DNA from 2 places in the Bacillus sp. 01N45 genome. Region 1 is predicted to be linked to the other one. Evidence: riboswitches for the same ligand, from Rfam matches in the RefSeq annotation. Region 1 holds a riboswitch; the other holds the start of a gene.

The links. Region 1 has a riboswitch for S-adenosylmethionine ahead of AC1DMU_RS28570 (M20 family metallopeptidase). Riboswitches for the same ligand answer to the same signal wherever they lie in the genome.
Region 2: linked by a shared signal. The riboswitch ahead of AC1DMU_RS10995 (hypothetical protein) and the one ahead of AC1DMU_RS28570 (M20 family metallopeptidase) in region 1 are both predicted to bind S-adenosylmethionine.

The regions. Positions count from the first base shown of each region.
Region 1 is NZ_JBFTQW010000023.1:15,422-18,841, reverse strand. It holds partial or broken gene AC1DMU_RS28575 (Lrp/AsnC family transcriptional regulator) at 1-317, shown strand, start outside; gene AC1DMU_RS28570 (M20 family metallopeptidase) at 453-1,658, opposite strand; SAM riboswitch class I at 1,747-1,849, opposite strand; gene AC1DMU_RS28565 (AAA domain-containing protein) at 1,925-3,420, opposite strand, start outside.
Region 2 is NZ_JBFTQW010000004.1:97,704-101,123, reverse strand. It holds gene AC1DMU_RS11010 (ECF transporter S component) at 1-251, shown strand, start outside; gene AC1DMU_RS11005 (YwiC-like family protein) at 435-1,157, shown strand; gene AC1DMU_RS11000 (hypothetical protein) at 1,190-1,381, opposite strand; SAM riboswitch class I at 1,504-1,602, shown strand; gene AC1DMU_RS10995 (hypothetical protein) at 1,643-1,960, shown strand; gene AC1DMU_RS10990 (SWIM zinc finger family protein) at 2,214-2,603, shown strand; gene AC1DMU_RS10985 (NAD(P)H-dependent oxidoreductase) at 2,627-3,202, shown strand; partial or broken gene AC1DMU_RS10980 (group-specific protein) at 3,199-3,420, shown strand, end outside.

The sequences.
Region 1 (3,420 bases):
AGCGTATTAATAAACTTGAAGATCAAGGAGTTATAGCGGCTTGCCGAACAAAATTTGAGCCTTCTAAAATTAATAAAAACATTCAAGCATTCATCATGTTTAAAACGAGTCAATACTCTGATTTCATCCAATTTTGTAATGCCGCTCCCGAAGTAACTGATTTATATCGAATTAGCGGGGAGTTTAATTATATGATGAAGGTCATGAGCGATTCGATGGATTCTCTCGCTACATTTTTAGACTCCTTAATGCAATTTGGATTATCGTCTCCTTTAATTGTTTTAAAGAGTGAGTTTGAGGAGAAATTGTCGTTCTGATAAGAGGGTACTAAGATAAAGATACCGAGTGTATGTGGGAAAATTCTTATATAATATAAAAAGAACCAGCCATAGGCTGGTTCTTTTTTCATTCAATTTCCTACTAGAAAATCCAGAGATACGTCTCCTTCTCACCTACCCCTGATTTCTCTGCGCCTCTCTAAACTCCTCCTTCACCTTCTCTAACAGCCCTTCTTCCGTAATTAATCGATACGCTGTATTTGCTAGTGCTTTTGCGGATGTAATTAACGCTTTATCTCCAAGTTCTGAACGTGCTGCTTCTCTAAATTCATTCGTATGCGCAATTAAGTCATCTGGACCGATTTTAATGTACGGATGAATTGTTGGTACGACTTGACTTACGTTTCCTGCGTCTGTTGAGCCGATGCCAAATCTTTCTTTCCGATTTACGTCTTCACCTTGTAATTCTAGTTCTTCGGCTACGACGTCATTATATGTTTTTGTTACGAGTAGTTCATCGATTTCGTTTTGGAATTGATGGATTTTCACTTTTGCGCCTGTTGCTAACGCTGCTCCTTGTGCGATATTTTTTACTTTTTCTGTTACTTCTGCACATCTTTTTCGCGTTGCTGCACGGATGAAGAACCTTGCTGATGCGTAGTCAGGAATAATATTAGGTGCTTTTCCCCCCTCGGTAATAACGCCATGAATTTTCACATCTGATGGAAGTTGTTGGCGAAGTGCGTTAATACCGTTATAAAGTTGAATTATCGCATCTAATGCGTTAATCCCTTCTTCAGGTGAAGCTGCGGCGTGAGCTGTTTTTCCGTAAAAATGAAAATCAAGTGGATCGACTGCTAGTGAAGGGCTCGTTGGCGCTGTTTTTCCGCTCGGATGAATCATAAGTGCCGCATCAATATCTTTAAATAACCCCGCTTTTACATAACTCGCTTTCGCACTACCATTTGGTCCTCCTTCTTCGGCTGGAGTACCAAACACGACAACTTCTCCGCCAATTTCTTCAAGCGTTTCTGATAATGCGATCGCGGCCGCAACGCTAATTGTGCCAATTAAATTGTGACCACACGCATGACCAAGTCCTGGTAAAGCGTCATACTCAGCTAAAAATGCGATAACTGGCCCTTGTTTTCCTGAACTTTTTCGCGCGATAAATCCTGTTTCATGTCCAGCTATATTGTGCTGCAGCTGAAACCCTGCACTACCTAGTAATAAACTTAACGTTCTTGATGCGTAAAACTCTTGGTTACCAATCTCCGGATTCGCATGAATATCGTGACTTGTTTCTATGTACTTTTCCTTATTTCTTTCTATACTCTCTTCAATTGTTTTTCTTTGTGACGTTACTCCAGTCGCTCCCATTTCTCTTCCCCCTTATATTTTCACATAAAAAAGCCTCTTTCTAAAAGATAGAAAGAGGCTTCTGCATTTACAGTCAAAATGAGCTTCTTTCTTATCTTTCAAGTTACCTTGCTGGAATTGGCACAGTATTCATAAAAGAATCCGCTGCCGAGGTGTCATAGGGCCAGTCCCTCAACCTCTCGTGATAAGAATTTTCATAAGATTATATTAAATTATATTCATTCTATGTTCATTCCAATTAAAAGTCAAGGAATTCCTATCCGAATTTACCGAATATCTAAAAATCCTTTTAACACACCAATTGTTTCCGGTGCTTGTAATCTTGCACATACGTACGGAAATTCCATACTACCTTCAAACATCATTTGAGATGTGAGCGGTGCTCCTGCCCAAAAGATTTCATCATCGATTACGATAAACGGGAATGCTTTATTTTGTCTTTGTAACTTTACATTTTTTAACGGAACTGGTCCATCACTATACACTGTTATTTGCGCATTTGTACGCATTAACGCTTGCCAGACTCGCTTATCCACTTGCTTTGTACTTGGAAGTGAAATAATAATTTTTCGTTTTGCGGCTAAAATATCTTTCAATAACCCTTTCGGCTCTTCAAGATTCATTTCCATAAACCAGCGTAAACGTTTCGAAATTTTCCGCTCCCACAATTGTCTTGATGTCGTACGATCATACACATCTCCGTGACGTTCTATATGAGCTGTTAATTGTGATAACGCTTGTTTTCTCGAAAGGTTTTTACGCATATAATGACAATCTGATAATTGAATGAACTTCCCTCTTGCCCTTGTCACTGCAACGTTGACGAGGCGATGATTTTTATGGTCAAAGAATAACACGCCAGGTCGTTCTTGCGGATAACTATCAACCGTATCAAATATCATCATATCTCTTTCAGAACCTTGAAACTTATGAACCGTCGCCGCTAAAACTGGTATGTTTTGATATTTCGTTCTCTGCAACATTTCTCTAATACACGTTGATAAAAAGCGGGATTGTGCCCTGTAAGGTGTAACAACACCGATCGATTGAACACCATCTAACAGTCCGATTAACATCATTTGCATCGCTACTAAACCAGACATAATGTTAAATCGAGAACCAGAAGCAGCGTCCTTTAACGAAAAGGCTCCCATTAAGCTCGTATCAAATAAAACACTTGCCTCATTTGCGAACGGTTGCAATCGCGCAAGTTCTTTACGCTCTGAAACAGACGGATGGTCGTATACTCTATTTTTATAAATAAATGAGTTTGTAAACTTCGATATATCCGCATGCATACGCCTTTGTTCCTGCAACATAAATAGGTTCGGATGTGCTTCTGATTTATTGACAGAATCAACAATCCCAGCATGGTAAAACATATCTTCCCCAAGCCATTTTCGAACGAGTTCATGGTTCGCCATCGCAATTGGAGGTAACTGTAAAAAGTCCCCACAAACGACGATACGTTTTCCAAGTGAAGCTGCTAATGCAATTTGCGGAACATATGCCATACTCACTTCATCTACGACAACTAAATCAAATGTACGCTCATAAATAAGTGAATCAATGGCACATTTCGATAAAGTTGCGCCGATTACTTTTGCATTTTCAATATATTCTTTTTCTACTTCTTTAATTTTCGCTTTTTGCTTTCGAAGATCACTTTCAATCTCTTGTATACGCTTCTTATCAGCAGAAGTCGCTTTATATGATAAAATCTTTTCACGAAGATCTTGTCGTGTTTCTTCTAAATAGAGTC
Region 2 (3,420 bases), on a different contig from region 1:
GAAGGCTTCTATACGGATTGTTTGTTGGATTTTTATTTGGCTGGATTATGAACTTATGGGGGCTTCTCGGTTTCATACGTGAGGCAACGTGGGAAGCAGTCGTTTCGTATTATATTGCAAGTTTTTATTTCGATTTGAGTCATGCAATTTCGAATGTTATTTTCTTACTACTATTTAGTACGTCTTGGATTACGATTCTTACGAGATTTAAAAAGAAATACGGCATATTAGATAAGCATAACATGGCATAGAAAAGCATACTCATATAAGGTAGGGTCGCGACTTACATATTCGTTTGCCTCTTTCATGCTTCTTACACATTGTAAGGAGCATTTTTTATTGTCAAAAAATAGTCCAATATATATACGTTACTATATAAAATTATTTGTATAATAGTAGGTGAGAACTGCTTTCAAAAGGGAGGTGTATAGTTAATGAAGTTAGTTATTCCGAAGCAACACGGTGCATGGGCCATGCTCGTTATACCATTTCTATTAAGTGTCATGCTTGGGAAACCTACTATGTATCATATTCCATTGTTTTTAGCTTGGTTCTTTATCTATTTAGCTACGTATCCATTTCTTACGTACATAAAGCAAAAACGAAAAAAAGAGTACTTACATGCTGCAATTGTATATTTTATCATCGCGTTCGTATTTGGAATGATTTCTCTATTATATGAATGGCGCATTCTTTTATTCGTAGTATTCATGATTCCATTATTTATTGTAAATATGTATTACGCTCGTCAAAAAAATGAAAGAGCGTTACTAAATGACATTAGTGCGATTATTGTTTTCTGTATTGGTGGTTTAGTTAGTTATTATTTTTCAATGAAACTTATAGATAAAACAGCATTATTTATTGCGCTTATTTCATTTTTATATTTTTTAGGAAGTACATTTTATGTAAAAACGATGATTCGCGAGAAAAATAACCCGAAGTATCGTCTTATATCATGGGGGTATCATATTGTATTAACAGTCATTGTCTTTGCTATCAATCCGTGGTGTTCTCTTATTTTTATACCGAGTGTCATCCGAGCAATTATGTTATATGGCAAAAAAATTTCTATTATAAAAGTAGGGGTTTTAGAAATTGCTAATTCTGTATATTTTTTAATTATAACGGTAATAATTATGAAGTATGCCATTTGAAAAAACTTCCCACCTTATGATGGGAAGTTTTTTCAATCTTGTTCTAAAATATGAACCGTGTAATCACAGCGTTGAATAGCTTGTTCGATCGCATAAAGTGATTGTTCAATACGAGCGCGATTAAAATCTTTTTCAACAGTCTGTAGCGCTTCTTCTAAACAATGTTTTGCTTCTTGTAATGATTGAAAAGAATTTTGGACATATCCGCGAGCATTTTCGTGCATTTCATAATCCTCCTTGCATATTCATATATGTATAGTATGAACAGTAAGGAACAAAATATAATTTGTTATATTTGTTTGACAATTAGAATGAAATTACGTATAGTAAGAATTAAGTGAATATTTTCTTATCCAGAGAGGTGGAGGGACTGGCCCGATGAAACCCAGCAACCGCGATGCAGGTGCTAATTCCAGCAGAACATATTTGTTCTGGGAGATAAGACGAAGATATATACGTAACTTCTTCTTATCGGAGAGGTTTTTTTGTTGCAAAAAAACCGATTACGAAAATTTATATTAAGAAGAAAGGGGTTGCGAAGTACTGTGACACTCGAAAAATACGTAAAACTGCGTAGTACAGTTTATGAATATATGATAGAGCAAGATAAGCCAATATCATTGTTAGATATTCAAGAACATATCGTTTCGCATCATGAAGGAAAATTCACGAAAAAGATGTTACATCAATTTTATTTATCAAGACTATTAGATGAACTGAAACTGGATGGGAAAATTACATTAGCTGATGAATATCTCTATACTGAAAAAGGGGTATTTTATAAGGCGGGAAAAGGGAGCTAAGCTCTCTTTTTTTTGGAGTATGTAGCGTAAAAGACTGCTTAAGCAGCCTGATACAAGGGAATGGTGTTGAGTGTGTAGTGTCAAAGATTGAATGTGCCTGAAAGAGGCACTTCATATCGGCTGCAAATGAAAAGAGACACCTCCGCCGAATAGGTGTCAGTCGTTTTGTCATATAGACTTGCTATTTGACAGTTATTAGAATAACATGCAGGGTTTTGGAAGTCAAAAGGGAATTAAAGGAAGAGGTGTTGTTATGTACGCTTACTTACTAAATGATATAACGAAATGGATTCCTAAGTACATTATGGATAAAGGTTATGAATATTATGAAGAAGGACATGTAGAAGATGTTGAAATACAAGAAAAGAAAATATTTGCTTTTGTTACTGGAAATGCAGGAAACTATGAAGTAATGATTGATCTTGAAAATTTTACAGAAAGTAGCTGCGAGTGTCCATATGAGAATTATTGTAAGCATATGGCAGCAGTTGTTTATGATATTCAAAGTGCTGGTGAGAGTACGGTGAAAGAGAAACTGAAAGATTTAGAAAAGGAAGAGTTACTTACATTATTAAATCGTTTATTACAAAGTTCGAAAAACGTGCAAATTGTAGAGAAAATGTTAAAGAAGGGGAAACTTTAACTTATAGAGGGAGTTGTTATGTAGTGAATGTACTAATTGTATACGCTCATCCTAGTCCTTCCAGTTTTAATGCGGGGATATTAAAGCATGTGCAAAAAGGATTACAAGAAACAAATCATTCGGTTACGGTACTTGATTTATATAAGGAACAATTTAATCCCGTCCTTGTATTTAATGAGGAGAAGAAAAGACGTGATTTAGTAAATGAAGAAGAGACAGCTCGGTACAGAACGTTAGTGGAAGAAGCGGATACTCTTCTCTTCATTTATCCAATATGGTGGTGGGGGATGCCAGCTATTTTAAAAGGGTTTATTGATCGCATTTTCGTAGCTGGTTTTGCTTATAAATATGAAGGTGCCCTGCCGAAAGGCTTATTGAAAGGTAAGAAGGCATGGGTAATTAATACGTTAGACTCACCGTTATGGTACGTCGCACTACTATATCGATCAGCCGATTGGATTATAATGAAGAGAGGTATTTTACGTTTTTGCGGCATTCGCGATATAAAACGATCTGTTTTTCAATCTGTGAAAACGAGTAAACGAGAGAAGCGGGAAAAATGGTTATTACAAATAGAAGAAAAGGCTCGTACGTTATGAATGAAATGGAACGTATTATAAATTGTTGTCAGTATGATAACGAACTTTTTCGTACATATATTAATTGCTTAATCCAATTGAAGAAATGTAGTGAAACGTTTCAACAAATACAGATTCAATTAAGAAATGATTATTTAATAAGAGGAATTTGTGAAAGAGAAGTGGATGAGGTAGTAAGAGGAAGTAAAGAGTATGAAACGTATTTTCTTCCTAAAGCG